2 regions of the Vibrio sp. E150_011 genome follow, and region 2 is predicted to be linked to the other one. Evidence: predicted binding sites of a transcription regulator. Region 2 holds the regulator's gene; the other holds the start of a gene.

Region 1 (8,375 bases), on a different contig from region 2:
GGGTGTTTTTTGCATCAGTCGTTTTATTCAATGCATCGACAATACGCACCATCTCTGCCGCCGAGGCATTTTGTAGCTCTACGACCTCAATCTCTTTATCACCAGCCTGATCCACGCGTCGAATGATATCCGCTAAACGATTAACCACTGCCGCTCGCCCTGTGATCAAGATAATATTAGCCGGGTCGTAGTGAACAACGTTACCGGCTCCAGCATTATCATTGAGTTGTCTTAACAAGGGAGACAACTCTCGCACAGAGACATTTCTCACAGCGACAACTCGCGTAATAACGCTATCACCGTTGGCAGTATCATCATCTCCAACAACAGGGATCGCCGATGTCTTGGCATCTTTGGCTTTAATCACCTTAAGTATGTTGTTATCCATTTCAACAACAGCGTAGCCATAAACCTCTAATACGTTTAAGAAGAAGCTGTAATATTGCTCCTCACTCAACACATCGTAGCTTCGAACATCAACTTTACCGCGCACCGATGGGTCGACAATGATCGTTTTATCGAGGTTACGTCCTACGATATTAATAAACTCTTGTATATCGGTTCCCTTGAAACTGGCGCTAAATTCATTGGCAGATATTGTTGGAACCACCATTAGGCTGCCCATCAATAACCAGGTACTTTTCTTAAGCCAACTCTTCACTTGTTGCTCCCTTGAAATACTGCTTTCACGACTAGAATTGAATAAAGATGTCGTGTTGTTGTCCATCACGCTCAACCGTTAGGTTAAGTTCGGTCAAATCCGTAATGGATTGATAAATTTGTCCCATAGCCGCCGGATCGGTGAGATCTGCGCCATTCAATGCAATGGCGATATCACCATTTTGTAAGCCTACCGCGTTAAACAGCTCAGCATCTCTACCAGGACTAACGCGATAACCCGATATTTTGCCATCTCGCTTCACTTGAGAAAGGCGCACATATTGGAATATTTGTTGTGGATCTTGAGTAATCGTATTGCGAATGGCAGCCAACTTTTCTTCGTTATCGACTGGATTGTTGCCAACAACATTAGAGGCAGCGGCTGGTGCTGGCTGTTTCAGCTCTAACTTTTTATATTCGATCCCTTCTAGCATCACCGTTTCGTCACGACCAGCATTAGAGATGATAATACGATCAATAAAGACAGCTGCGATGCTCGCTCGAGTGCCATCAATCTGCTCTCCTATACCATAGGTGCCTTGCTTGCCTCTATTGGCGACGACTGCCAAACTGCGCTCAGGGTTACTGCTCACAACGGAGCCAACCAAAACAACATTCAAGCGGGTTTTTGGAGCATCCGTCACCACGGGCGCTTGCACCACTTTTTGATCTCGTTGATATTGACCGAAGATATTTGCTTTATTGATGTCGGAAGAATGAGCGGTGTCCGTCGCACCATTAACTTGAGTAGCGACTGCAATAGGTGGCGCCCAACGACTCACAGAAGATGACTGAGGAAATAGCTGCCAAACCAAGACACCCGCAACCCAAGCCGATAGTCCGAGTAAGCATAACGCGATGAATAAGCTCAATTGAGATTGATAATGTAAACAACGACGTAAGTATGAAATAAAAAACGCCGGCTGTATTGTCGTTGCCGAAATGGAAAATCCTTTCACTCTCCTAGTGTCCCGTCTCTGATGATATTTCGTTATATATGCGCATTAAAATTGCTTTTCCTTAAGCGTTCTGTTTAGCAAGATTAGTCTCAGGACTATACCACAGCTATATTATGAGATTATGTCACATCTCATAATACTGTCATGCAATCTGGGCGCTAGGGTTGATTTTTTTAGAGCTAAGCACCATTTAGTAGGATATTCGTCCTAAAGCGGATGAGTTATTCGTCCTAATACAGGTTCATTTGTGGCTTAAGCTATCACAGATGCGATTTAGAAAGCAGGAATCGAAATGAGTTCAGAAAATAATGCCGTTCGCCTCGATAAATGGTTGTGGGCGGCTCGATTTTATAAAACACGCAGTATTGCGCGCAACATGGTCGATGGTGGCAAAGTCCATTATAATGGTCAACGTTCAAAACCAAGTAAGATGGTGGAGTTGAATGCAGTAATCACACTTCGCCAAGGCAACGAAGAAAAAACCGTCGTCATTGAACAGATCTCAGCGCAGCGTAGAGGAGCACCGGAAGCCCAGACTCTTTATTCCGAGACGAAAGAGAGTATTACCAAGCGAGAAGAATTTGCTTCGCAGCGCAAACTGAATGCACATAACCCTAGTCCAGAGCGTCGTCCTGATAAAAAACAACGCCGCAATATCATTAAGTTTAAGAACCAATAAGCTGGAGCTTCCCCACATGGCTAACAACACATTAAATCGCTACCTTTTTGACGAGCTATCTGTACGAGGTGAGCTTGTACAACTTGATACTGCATATCAAGAGATTATCTCTAGCAAGGAATATCCAGCGGCGCTACAAAGCTTGCTAGGAGAGCTTCTAGTCTCAACCAGCCTGTTAACTGCTACATTAAAGTTTGAGGGTTCGATTACCATGCAACTGCAAGGTGATGGCCCTGTTTCTTTGGCAGTAATTAACGGTGACCACAACCAAAAACTTCGTGGTGTCGCTCGTTGGGAAGGTCAGATTGCCGATGACGCTTCTATTCACGACATGCTAGGTAAGGGTTACTTAGTGATTACGATTACACCTGATAATGGTGAGCGCTACCAAGGCGTTGTTGGTCTTGAAGGTAATAACCTAGCTGAAGTCTTAGAAGGGTACTTTGAACGCTCTGAACAGCTAAAAACGCGCCTTTGGATTCGTACTGGTACACAAGATGGTCAAGCGAAAGCGGCCGGTATGTTGCTACAAGTCATGCCTGATGGCACAGGTACACCAGATGATTTTGAACACTTGGAGCAATTGACGAACACCGTCAAAGATGAAGAGTTATTTACACTAGAAGCGAATGACTTGTTGTACCGTCTATATAACCAAGACAAGGTGCAGTTATTTGAGCCAAAAGAAGTTGAATTCTTTTGCGGCTGCTCTCGTGAGCGCAGTGCTGATGCCATTAGTACCATCGCACAAGAAGAAGTTTACGATATCTTGGCGCAAGAAGGAGAGATTGCTCTGCACTGTGATTATTGTGGCTCTTCTTATTCATTTGATGAGACTGATATCAAAGCCCTATTCGCAGAAAACAATACGCAAGACGACAAACCGACTCTGCACTAATTTCATTGTTCGAAATATGTTACACAAGCCAGTTCACAATGAACTGGCTTTTTTTTTGTGAAAAATTTAACGAAACCACAACATTATCAGATAGAACCTATCACCAAACCATATTCACTTATGTTACATTTACTCTGGCGCAAAGGTTTGCTCTAGAATAAACCATCGCGATTTAATATGTGACCAAACACTTAAAACAGTCACTATATGATGAGTAATTTTTGAACTATATCCCTGTTTTATCTGGTGTCCATTGCTAGCATGGAGTTCAAAATAAAAAACAAATTATAATAATTTTAAAATCCCTACAAAAATCCAATAAGGAGCACCTATGACCGTTATGGACATTAATAAGGCTGCACAACTCGATCTTACTCAATATGGCATCACAGGCTCAACTGAGATTCTTCGCAATCCAAGTTATGAGCAACTATTCACCGAAGAAACCCTAGATACATTGCAAGGATATGAAAAAGGCGTTGTCACAGAACTTGGTGCCGTTGCCGTTGATACGGGCATTTTTACAGGTCGCTCCCCCAAAGATAAATTCATCGTACGGGACGATACGACTCGCGACACGATGTGGTGGTCAGATCAAGGTAAAAACGACAACAAAGCTATTTCAAAAGAAGTCTGGGACGAACTAAAAACATTGGTCACTGGGCAGCTTTCAAACAAGCGCCTATTCGTTATTGATGGCTACTGTGGTACCAATCCAGATACTCGTCTATGTATTCGAGTCGTTACCGAGGTGGCATGGCAGGCTCACTTTGTGAAAAACATGTTCATTCGTCCAAGTGAAGAAGAACTCGCAACATTTGAAGCTGATTTTGTTGTAATGAATGGCGCAAAATGCACCAACCAAAAATGGGAAGAACAGGGCCTAAACTCTGAAAACTTCACGGTGTTCAACCTTACCGAGAAAATGCAGCTGATCGGCGGCACTTGGTATGGCGGTGAAATGAAGAAAGGTATGTTCGCAATGATGAACTACTTCTTGCCGCTCAAGGGTATTGCATCCATGCACTGTTCCGCTAACAAGGGTGAGAATGATGACGTAGCCGTTTTCTTCGGACTCTCTGGCACAGGTAAGACAACATTATCTACCGATCCAAAACGTCAATTGATTGGTGATGATGAGCATGGCTGGGATGACGATGGTATCTTCAACTTTGAAGGTGGCTGCTACGCGAAAACGATCAATCTATCTAAAGAAGCTGAGCCTGATATTTATAATGCCATCCGCCGCGATGCATTATTAGAAAATGTAACCGTACGCAACGATGGCTCTATCGACTTTGATGATGGCTCTAAAACAGAAAACACTCGTGTTTCCTACCCTATTCATCATATCGATAACATCGTAAAACCAGTATCGAAAGGCGGTCATGCGAATAAAGTCATTTTCTTATCTGCCGATGCGTTTGGCGTGTTACCTCCGGTTTCGAAGCTGACACCAGAACAAACAAAATACCATTTCCTCTCTGGTTTTACCGCTAAGTTGGCCGGTACAGAGCGTGGTATTACAGAACCAACACCTACATTCTCTGCGTGTTTTGGTGCGGCGTTCCTTACACTTCACCCAACTCAATATGCGGAAGTGTTGGTTAAACGTATGGAAGCTGCAGGCGCAGAAGCATACTTAGTTAATACGGGTTGGAACGGCTCTGGTAAACGTATCTCTATCCAAGATACCCGCGGCATTATTGATGCAATCTTAGATGGCTCAATAGAACAAGTCGAAACAACAACTATTCCGGTCTTTAACCTAGAAGTACCAACCTCACTTCCGGGTGTCGACACTGAGATCTTAGACCCACGAGATACCTATGTCGATCCACTGCAATGGGAAAGCAAAGCTGACGACTTAGCAAAACGCTTTATCAACAACTTTGAAAAATACACGGATACCTCTGAAGGCCAGGCATTGGTAGCGGCAGGCCCTCAATTAGACTAATACTTAGATAAGCATCCAAGTTTTAGCCACAAAGCCCCTCATAAGAGGGGCTTTTTAGTCACTTTCGGGCTAAATTGATCATTATATTCAGTAGGTAGAGAATTCAACGTGATACGAAAAACAATAGCAATCTTAATCGCGCTTTTCGCATTAGGGCTCATTGCTATATTGGCACTCTTTGCCTTACTGCATACGCAATACGCCAATCCAATAGTGACACAAACGATAAATAAGCTGTTCAATATAAAAGTGACGAGTGAATCGATACACTATCAATATCCAAACCAATTCGACTTTATCAATCTACGTATTGAGGCTGAGGGAGAGAAGCCCATTGAAGCCAATAGTATGTCTGTTTGGCTAGGGATGCCGGTTTCAACAAAGACTCCGCTGCGTATTCATGAACTTTTGTTGTCAGGCTCAACGCTATCAAATCACTCACTATCATTGGCTCATCAGCTATCGATCGAAAACTTAGCGCTCGATCATATTGATTATTCAAACAATGATGTGATCATCAATGATCTTCAGCTTCAACTTCGCCATGTCCAATACAACCCTGATATTTTATTAACTAAGGGTGAATTACAGCTTCGAGCCTCGCAGATTTACTACCAAGGAGAGTCCATTAAGGATGTACTCATTGATGGTGAGCTTAAAGGACAAAACAGCAAAATTTACGGTGCATCGTTCATATGGAATGAAGCAAATATATCTACCCAGGCACAATATGAAAACAATACTTGGTCTCTGGTCAATACCACCATCGAAAAACTCGATATAGACTTAACTAGCCAGCTTTTCGATAAATATGCCGCTCTTCTAGATACGATCGGTCATATCAATAGCCTCGATGTCTTACGATCAAACGTTCGATACAAAGACAGTAAAATAGAAAACCTCAACGCGTCATTTGAAAATATCGATTTGAGAGAATCTATTTGGAGTCAAGTTGATGCCTACTTGTCGTTTGATGCAGACAGTATTCAGTATCAAAATTTATCATTTATTGAGCCCACCATAGATGTAAATATCGATGGTGGTGTGGTTAATATTAAAGATGTTGATACAACACTTGAGCAAGGCCGAATTCAATTTACAGGCTTGTGGCAACAACATGTATTATCGCTGGAAAAGCTCACTATCGATGGTGTAAAGCTTTATGAGGAAGATCAACAGGATTCGATTTTAGCTTTATATCACTACTTACCACTCGTCGATATAAACTCTCTAAAGGTTAAGCGACTCACCATCAACCGTGGTCAATGGATTCAATTGCAACAACAGCCAAACTGGCAAGTGACTGGATTTAATTTAACAGCTGAAGATTTAGAGCTGAAACGCAACGGCCAATGGGGATTGTGGCAAGGTAAAGCGGCAGCGTCGGCCAACAGCGTCAGCATTGGCAGTGTTAAAGGCAGTCAGGTAGCATTAGAGACCGAAAGCCAAGATGGGAAATGGCAGCTTAGTCGACTTTTTGTTCCTTATGATAAAGGCTATCTCGACATCAATGCGAGTCTGGATTTCTCTACCACTAGCCAACCATTGCAAATCAAAGCTAAAGCATATTCCTTGCCTTTAGCACTATTACAATACGTGCAACCCTCAGACACGATCGACGCCCGTGGCACTGCTGATATCGATCTGTCCATCGATGTACTTATCGCTGATACACTTACTTTTTCAAGAACGCTAACAGGAGAGCTAACAGCGGTATTTAATGGTGTTGAAATCGCAACAGAAAATAGCACCTATACCCCTGTTGAAGCGAGCCCATTTCACTTGTTAGCGACACGGGGTGTATTATCACTCAAGCCTTTCTACATTCAGGGAGCACGCCTAAGTGGCAGCGCATCAGGAAATATTGACCTCGGCGACAGTAAAACATCGAACTTACCATTGAAGCTCACCGATGAGTGCCAAGCTACACTCCACATTAATCTACTGACTGGCGTTGTCGATAAGAGAACACAAATAACATGTCCCCACGAATAACGGTCATCACTCGAGCGATATTAGGTATTCTCACACTCCAAATATCGTTCCGAGAGTTATTGGCTTATCTTAGCTTGATAATTTGGCAGCAGCATATATGTGCCGACAAATTCAACCGCCGGTTTATCACCGCTGTATATCGTGACATTGATAATAATACGAGCTTTCCTGCCGGTAGCAAGACGATCTAAATCTCCGCTAATTCCGTCCAAAGATGTCTCAGCGACCGGATTCATTTCTACAGGCTGTCTATAACGAATTCTACTGTCTGCTAACACGATATCAGCATTGAGTCCGCGCTCTTGCATCAATAACCATGTCATCCCCCACCCAGTTAACGTTGCTAAAGTAAAAGCCGACCCAGCAAACATCGTATTGTGAGGGTTTAGGTTTGGATTCAGCTGAGCGCTACACTCAAATCGATAGCCGGTATACTGATTGATTTTGATACCCATCTTATCGCTGATCGGAATTTGTTGCTCCCAACGCTTCTGTAGCTCCGCACACCATTCAGGCCTTCGTAAGACTTTTGCAAGTGGATCAAGAGGTTTAATCATAAGTTGATGACGAATAGGACCATGCTGATCATTCAGTTCACCTTGCCGTTCAAAACCATTTTGTTCATAGAACGAGATAGCGTCTTCACGCGCATTACAAACCAAGCGCTTAACGCCCTCTTGCCTTGCAAAGGACTCTAAAGCCACCAATACCAATGAGCCCATACCTTTATTTCGTCGACTACTTTTTACCGCCATATAACGAATCTGCCCTTCGTTATCAGGGGTAACATAGAGGCGGCCAATTGCCATTGGTCGGCCACGACCGTCCACAATCATACGGTGGTGGCTCATTTCGTCATATTCATCACGCTCAGATCCGACAGGAAGACGCCAAGGCTCTCTCAACATCTGCCATCGAAACTGGTAATACTTTGCCAACTGGTTGTCGGTCTTAGGGGTAATGAGTTTAAACATGGATATCCTTTAAAGGTAAACGAAGGTTACACTCGTCTATACCTGTAGCCAAAATGTCACCGGGCCATCGTTAACAAGAGAGACTTTCATATCAGCGGCAAATTGACCACGTTCTGTGGGCAATACATGAGCGCATTGTCCAGAAAAATAGTCATAAAGTCGTTTTGCCTCATCGGGATGCGCTCCACGTGAAAAACCGGCGCGAGTCCCTTTTTTCGTATCCGCTGGCAAAGTAAACTGTGATACAACCAAG
Region 2 (8,375 bases):
TTCACCAGGAAGATTGATATCAAGCATGACAAGGTCGACACTGGAAGACTGCAATACTTGTCGCATCTCTTCACCGCTTTCAGCCTCGCTTACTAAATAGCCTTCACTCTCAAAGTAACCAGACAACTTGCTACGCGTAACGACATCATCTTCAACTACTAATACGTGATAACTCATATTCACCGTTTCTATTCTATCTATGACCGAAGCCATTCTATTCATAATTAGTCACAATTCTAGCGGACATTACGGTATTGTGTAGAAAGTCGTGTTTTTATTGATTCAAGACAAGAACACTTTTTATCCACTATATGCAATCAGAACCTTGCCCATCTGGTGTCGCTTTAAAACCATCAACCGCTCTTTTATTCATTTATCTTCATAAACGTTCGATTTTTTTCATTATTGCCCTTACTGCTGTTCATTTTTATTGTCTAAAATAAGGGCAAGACTTTTGGAGAGAACAAGATGCAAGAATTGAAAGCATTTAATGAACAACGTGCAGAGATATACTGGTGGCTTTCTAGCCTATTTGCCAAAGAGCTTACTCAACAAGAACTGGATAAATATCACAGTGTCGAAATACGTTCTTTTTTGAGCGGTCTCGGTGAAAACCCATCACTCGAAGCGCCGATCAATACACTCATTGATGGCTTGAACCGATTACAGACTCGAGAAGACGCCCAACTTGAGCTATCCGCAGATTTTTGTGACCTATTTCTTAAATCAGATAAGCATGGCGCATTACCTTATGCCTCAATGTACATAGGTGAATCAGGTCTTCTCAATGATAAACCGGCTAATGACATGACCGAGCTGTTAAAAAAACACAATGTCGCCGTCTCTGAAGACTTAAATGAGCCAGCCGATCACCTCGCGATAGAGTTGGACTTTCTCGGCAACCTTATTATTCGTTCTAATGAACTGGAGTCCGAGGCGCACATCAACAACGCATTATTAGAGCAAGCTGATTACCTTAATCAGCACTTGATGACATGGCTGCCTCAATTCGAAAAAAAATGTAAAGAGTATGATGAATTTGGATTTTACGCCGCGGTAGCAACACTCCTCATTGCATTTTGTCAGTTAGACCTTAACTATTTAACTGCTGAGTAACCGATGCAGACACCGCTATCAATCAAGGTGGCGGTGTCACCCCGTATTAATTTTAATTTATCATCAAATTTGTCGGTTGAAACGTTGCTAGAGTCACCGACTAGCATTACAATCCGCCGTTTCAATGCGAAAACCAAATTTTAGTGCCCCATGCTTTCCTATCTTTAGCTATTATGTCCTTGTCAGGTGAATAGCTAACCCACAATTGGAATCCAATGTGTCACTAGGTTCACTTACTCGGTACGCATTCCATACACCAAAGCGCTTTTTTAATTAAACAAAGCTGCATTACCGCAACGACGTTTTTGCTGACCATACGCAAAAGCCGTTACTAATAGGATAAAGCTATGGCAACAATCAAAGATGTCGCCCGTCTAGCTGGCGTTTCAACTACTACTGTGTCTCACGTTATTAACAAAACACGTTTTGTTGCCGAAGCCACACAAGAAAAAGTCAACGCCGCCGTAGAAGAACTCAATTACGCGCCAAGCGCCGTTGCGCGAAGCTTAAAATGTAACTCAACGAAAACCATCGGTATGTTGGTTACACAATCAACGAACTTATTCTTCTCCGAGGTTATCGATGGCGTTGAAAGCTATTGCTATCGTCAAGGTTACACATTAATTCTGTGTAACACTGGTGGCGTGTATGAAAAGCAGAGAGATTACATTCGAATGCTAGCAGAGAAGCGCGTCGACGGTATTCTCGTCATGTGTTCAGATCTCACAGAAGAGCTTCTTAGCATGCTTGATCGTCACTCCGATATTCCTAAAGTGATCATGGACTGGGGTCCTGAGAGCTCGCAAGCAGATAAGATCATTGATAATTCGGAGGAAGGTGGTTATCTCGCCACAAAATACCTAATTGATAAAGGCCATACGGACATCGCATGTTTGAGCGGTCACCTAGAAAAAGCGGTGTGCCAAGAACGCATTATTGGTTACAAGCGTGCGCTATCAGAAGCCGGCATCGAAATGAAAGAAGACCGTATATTTGAAGGTAACTTTGAGTGTGACACAGCGGTCATCGCAGCGAATCGTATTGCCGCAATGGAAGAACGACCAAGCGCCGTGTTCTGCTTTAACGATACGATGGCGTTAGGCCTTATGAGTCGTTTACAACAACTCGGTTTGAACGTACCAGAAGATATCTCTGTGATTGGTTACGATAACATTGAGCTTGCTGAGTATTTTTCTCCACCACTGACGACGGTTCACCAACCGAAACGTCGTGTCGGAAAGAACGCCTTTGAGATTTTGCTAGAACGCATAAAAGATAAAGGTCATGACAAACGTATATTTGAGATGCACCCCGAGATAATTGAACGCCACTCTGTCAAAAACCTGACAACAAAATGACAAAGGCGCCTAGTTAGGCGCTTTTTTTTGATCTTGTTCCCAGATTTTAGACGCCTAATTGTTAGTTTATGTTACCTCTTAAGCACAAATACCCGCCTAATTTTTGAAGCAACGTCACACTTTAGTTATATCTCAATGCAGATTAACGCATTTTTTCTTTATTCTAACAAAGTCACGCACAGGGCAAACCATCTGAAAAGTTGGGACGCAAAGCCTCCGGCCTAAACCATTTATGGTAGGTAGCGGGGTTACCGATGGCAAAGGACACTGAATTCTTGTTTTTAATTTAACAAGGAATTGATGCCTGTTTGCTACACTCTCGGACCTGATTTTGGTGACACAATCAAATAACACCGAGAAAAGACAAATATGGACAATCCAATATTAAAAAATTCGATGCAGTTGTTCGCTCAACTTGGAAAAGTCAAATCCCGCTCTATGTTCGGTGGATTTGGCATTTTTGTTGACGATACGATGTTTGCATTAGCAGTGAACAGTAAATTACACATCAGAACTAACCCAACAACCGTCGCGACATTCAAGCAAAACGGCTTCAAGCCTTACGTTTATAAAAAACGTGGATTCCCAGTAGTGACAAAATATTTTGCCCTGCCTGAAGATAGCTGGAATGACAGTGAGTTGATATTGAACTATGCACGCTCAGCGTTGGATTACGCAAAAGATGAAAAAGTAAAACAATCTGACTGCAAACCAACCCGATTAAAAGATCTCCCGAATTTGCGTCTTGCAACAGAGCGCATGCTCAAAAAAGCGGGGATAGAATCGGTGAACTCACTTCAAGAGCATGGATCCGTTGAAGCCTTCAAGGCAATTCAAAAAACACACTCGACAAGTGTCGGTCTCGAATTACTTTGGGCGTTAGAAGGTGCGATTAATGGTACTCACTGGTCTGTGATTCCACAAGCCAAGCGCGACGAGCTAGCCAATCATATCAATTAGTACTTGTTCTCTCTTACTTATAAAAAAATCAGCCCATTAGCTGATTTTTTTTTATCTGTTTGAAAGTTAAATTCCGATGTTCGTGTCTTATACTAAAGATGCATTATCGACATGGAGTAGGACATGAGTAAAAAATTGTTATTGGGCTTAGGATTTGTTGCCGTTATTGTTTTTCTAGGCGTAGAGTTTGGACAATACCTGACGTTAGAAAATGCCAAGGCACAACAGGCAGCGCTTGCCACTTATATTGACAATAATTTTTTGGTTGCCGCGCTTACCTATTTCTTTCTGTATATCACCATCACCGCCTTCTCTGTCCCAGGCGCCGCTGTCGTCACTTTGTTGGGCGCCGCGTTATTTGGTTTTTGGGTGAGCTTATTGCTGGTCTCTTTTGCAAGTACTATTGGCGCTACGCTCGCTTTTCTTAGCAGTCGTTTTCTTCTACGTGATTGGGTACAAAAGCGGTTCGGCGGTAAACTGGCGACGATCAACAAGGGCGTTGAAAAGGATGGTGCTTTTTACCTTTTTTCTTTGAGACTCATCCCTATTTTCCCATTTTTTCTAATTAACCTACTCATGGGGCTAACCCCAATTCGCGTTTCAAAATACTATTTGGTTAGTCAACTTGGTATGCTACCGGGTACTGCGGTTTACCTTAATGCAGGCACCCAACTCGCCAGTATTGACAGTCTATCAGGCATAGTATCACCCGCTGTTCTCGCTTCCTTTGCATTGTTAGGGTTATTTCCTTTAATCACGAAATGGGCGATGGCTCGGTTTTCAAAATCACCCCAGGTACAGACTAAATGAAGATATACATAGGTAATAATCCTACCGAAACACATATCATGCAACAGCAACTGTTTGCCGAAGGGGTTCAGTGTGAGGTACGTGGCGAGGGGGTATTTGGATTGAGAGGCGAAGTGCCTTTTGATGAAAGCTCCCTACCTTACATCTGGTTACACGAAGTATCCCAAGAGGCGAAAGCTAAATCGTTAATCTTAGCGGTGCAACAACAAGAGAACAATCACGACCAAGCTAGCTGGCACTGCCCACAATGCAATGAGCTCAATGAAGCGCAGTTTGGAGCATGCTGGAACTGTCAGCACTTAGCACTCAGCGGTTAGCACTTAACCATCAATTAAAGTACTTAAGGTTATTTTACTGTACCGATTTAATAAACGCGATGGAGTGTTTATTAAATTCATCTGGTCTTTCGACATTACAGACATGCCCGCAGTTTTCAATTTCAAGCAAGCGGCTCGATTCATGCTCTGCTACCATTTCTTTTACTGGGTGGATGAACATATAGTCTTTATCCCCCATTAAATACAATGTTGGAATAGGAAGTTCTTTATCCTTGAAATAACGATGAAGTGGATTAACCTCTGTTGTTAGCGTGTACCATCTCTTAAATTCTTTCTGGCACAGCTTCTTCGCTTCTCGCACAAATAAAAGACGAGATTCTTTTTGTCCACGCTGAGGCATAACAATATAGGCGAATAAGCGATATAACCACATATAAGGGATAATATGCTTACTCCAGTTCCCTAGGTTCACAAGCAACTGTGAGCGGGTATTAAACCGTGTTACAGCGCCCCCTAACACCATAGAACGAACTCGAGGTGAGGCCAGTTCAGCAATATTACGGACGATAATTGTGCCAAGTGACATACCAACAAAGTGTGCCGATTGAATTTTAAGGTGATCGAGCACTTTAAGAATATCAATAGTCACACTTTTAAACGTGTAGCCACTTGCCATAATATCTTTAATCAACTCGTTTGACTTACCATGCCCACGTAGATCGACAAACAGCAGATTAAAGTGCTCTCTGTAGGCTCTGATTTGTTTAAACCAAATCGAGGAACTTCCACCCGCACCATGTACAAACACCACCCACTCTTTGCTCGTAGGATGCGCGTAAGTTTTATGAAACAGTAGATTCTCTGACATAGGATCTTTTAGGTAATGGCGATGAGCATTACGGTATCACAATTCACGGAACGGCTGTTAAAAACTGCACATAATTTATTTGAAAATTATTTCGAAGTGTTAACCAGCTAGAGCGGTCCTTGACAAAAGCAACGGAAAAAATAGGCAGGAAATAAAAAAGGCGACCTAAGGTCGCCTTTTCGAGTTGGAACGAAATTAATGTTGATGCAGCGCTATCTCATACATTTTATTGTATTCTTTTGCTGACTCTAACCAACTGAAGTCGCGACGCATCGCTCTTAGTTGGATATTATGCATTTCATCTGGTTGTTGTAGATAAAAAAGCAGCGCCCTTTGCAACACAATAAGCAACGCATCATGACACGGCTCTTCGAAACCAAAGCCAGTAGCTTCTGATGGGTTATCATCAAAATCAATCACTGTATCTTTGAGTCCACCAACCTTACGAATGATAGGCAAGGTGCCGTAGGCCATACTGTACAACTGGTTTAGCCCACAAGCCTCAAACTCAGATGGCATCAAGAAGAAATCCGAACCCGCTTCTACGAGATGAGCAAAGCGATTGCTATAGGCTTCTACAAATGCCAATTTGTCTGGATACTCGGCGGCAACATCACGTAAATGGGACGCAATCTGAGACTCACCCGTTCCAATAATAACCATCTGCACATCGTTTTTGAGAAACTTCTCTAAGATAGGCAGGATATAATGAAACCCTTTTTGGTGGGTCAGACGACATACCATCCCGACCATAGGAACATTAGTCTCAGGCAGGTTCAGCTCTTGTTGTAATAACGTTTTGGACGCGAGTTTACCTTTTAGCATACTCGCTAATTCGGCTTCATAGCTAACCGGTAAGAACTCATCGTTCCTCGGATCCCACTCCGAATAATCACAACCATTTACGATACCGTGTAGGTCTTTGGCACGATGAACAAAATCATCGACTAGACCATGAGAACCCAGAGGGGTAACCAGCTCGGCAGCGTAATTTGGGCTAACCGCGTTCACTTTGTCGGCAAACGCAATGCCAGCTCGCAACATACTGACCCAACCTTCACCGTATTGCAGGAACTCCATGCCGGAAAGATTAAGTTCAGGGATAATTTCTAGTTGGCTATAAGAAAAAATACCTTTGAATATTGCATTGTGAACGGTCAGAACTGACTTCACATCCTTGAAACGGTCATCGCTACCGTATCGAGTTTTAAGCAAAAACGGCACCAAACTGGTATGCCAATCATTCGCATGCACTACCGCAGGTTTAATACCAAGCTTAGGCAACACATCGAGGCTCGCGGCTGAAAAAAAGCTAAATCTTTCGCCATTGTCAGCGTACGCCCGGTTATGTTCTGCATACAACTCTGGACGGTCAAAATATTTATCACATTCAATGACATAAACATCGACACCGTCGAGCTCAGTTTTCTTGACCTGATAAGCCGTATGAGGCCAATGCTCTAACTCTGTCGATAGAACACACTCATAATCTTGCTTATTCGGTAAGGTTTGATAACCAGGTAATGTGATAGCAACTGATTTCCCGAGCTCTTGCAATGCCTTAGGCAGGGCTTTGGCAACATCAGCCAAGCCCCCACTTTTTACAAGTCCTTGAGCTTCTGAAACTGGAAACCATACATCTATGTTTCTCATTCTAGAATCCAACTTTTGTCCCTTTTTTGATGACAACAATGCCACCTGGAGACACGTGGAAGCGTTTCGCATCCAACTCTAGATCTTCACCAATCACTGTCCCAGGGGCAATCTCTACATTTTTATCGATAATTGCGTTCTTGATTGTACACCCTGCACCGATTTTTACATCACCTATGATGACCGATTCACTGATCTTAGTGCCTGCGGCAATATTACTTCGGTAACCGAGCACCGACTTATAAATGGAAGCACCTTGAATATAACTTCCTCCAGCAATTAAGCTGTCAGTCACTTTCACTTTACGGTCTTCTGCATCGATAAATGTGGCTGGTGGCAGTGGTGGATAAAAGGTATGTAGAGGCCATTTACGGTTGTACAATGAAAAATCAGGATCATGTTCAAGTAAATCCATATGAGCTGACCAGTACGAGTCAATCGAACCTACATCACGCCAATAAGTGGTTCCTTTTTCACCGCTGATTTTATTGGTTGAGAAGTCATAAACATAGACTTCACCTTCAGGAAACATCTTAGGGATAATGTCTTTACCAAAGTCATGGCTTGATTCAGTATTGTCCGCATCAAGCTTTAGCTCTGTACACAAAGTGTCGGCGTCAAAGATGTAGTTACCCATTGATATTAATGCCATATCAGGGTGGCCTGGAATCGATTTCGGGTTCGATGGTTTTTCTTCAAAGCCAATCATCTTGCCTGTTTCGTCCACTTCAATCACGCCAAACTCTGAGGCTTCTGACAATGGCATACGCAGTGCAGATACCGTCAGTTTTGCATCGACTCTTTTATGGAAATCGAGCATTTGGCGGATATCCATTTTATAGATATGGTCAGAGCCGAAGATGCACACTTGGTCTGGGGTAGACAGCTCAATAAAGCTAATATTCTGATAGATAGCATCCGCTGTACCTTCATACCAACGTTTACCATCACGCATTTGTGCAGGGATTGGGTCGATGAAGCGGTCTGTAATACCGGCAAGGTTCCAACCCTTTCTCATATGCTGATACAGCGACTGAGATTTGAATTGCGTTAATACGTAGATACGCATTAGATCCGCATTGATAAAATTATTAAGGGCAAAATCGATTAAACGATAACTGCCTCCAAAAGGCACCGCAGGTTTCGTGCGAGATTCAGTTAAAGGACGAAGGCGAGACCCTTCGCCACCAGCAAGAATCATTCCTAATACACCAGCCATTATATTCTCCGTTTTATAGCGTTATCATTGTCGCCAGACTTGTCTCTTGGACGGGGGAGTCTGACTTTATTAGTCACGGATGATGATGTCGATGTTGGCATCGAACACTCAAA

What was found. The regulator PurR, encoded in region 2, represses purine synthesis genes. The targets are predictions, from matches to a motif close to TNANGNAAACGTTTNCNTNA.
Region 1: pckA (phosphoenolpyruvate carboxykinase (ATP)) is a predicted target of PurR. The motif match lies at 3,332-3,351, and genes of this name have one in related genera.

The regions. Positions count from the first base shown of each region.
Region 1 covers NZ_JBHFOL010000014.1:125,642-134,016, forward strand. The annotation lists gene gspD (type II secretion system secretin GspD) at 1-661, opposite strand, end outside; gene gspC (type II secretion system protein GspC) at 693-1,589, opposite strand; gene hslR (ribosome-associated heat shock protein Hsp15) at 1,912-2,298, shown strand; gene hslO (Hsp33 family molecular chaperone HslO) at 2,315-3,196, shown strand; gene pckA (phosphoenolpyruvate carboxykinase (ATP)) at 3,528-5,153, shown strand; gene ACE1OE_RS18675 (AsmA family protein) at 5,262-7,148, shown strand; gene ACE1OE_RS18680 (bifunctional GNAT family N-acetyltransferase/hotdog fold thioesterase) at 7,205-8,122, opposite strand; gene dtd (D-aminoacyl-tRNA deacylase) at 8,159-8,375, opposite strand, start outside.
Region 2 covers NZ_JBHFOL010000019.1:2,500-10,874, forward strand. The annotation lists gene torR (two-component system response regulator TorR) at 1-177, opposite strand, end outside; gene torD (molecular chaperone TorD) at 469-1,116, shown strand; gene purR (HTH-type transcriptional repressor PurR) at 1,464-2,474, shown strand; cyclic di-GMP riboswitch class I at 2,647-2,730, shown strand; gene ACE1OE_RS20810 (TfoX/Sxy family DNA transformation protein) at 2,844-3,434, shown strand; gene ACE1OE_RS20815 (TVP38/TMEM64 family protein) at 3,558-4,244, shown strand; gene ACE1OE_RS20820 (DUF2007 domain-containing protein) at 4,241-4,561, shown strand; gene ACE1OE_RS20825 (alpha/beta fold hydrolase) at 4,596-5,390, opposite strand; gene glgA (glycogen synthase GlgA) at 5,586-7,043, opposite strand; gene glgC (glucose-1-phosphate adenylyltransferase) at 7,045-8,262, opposite strand.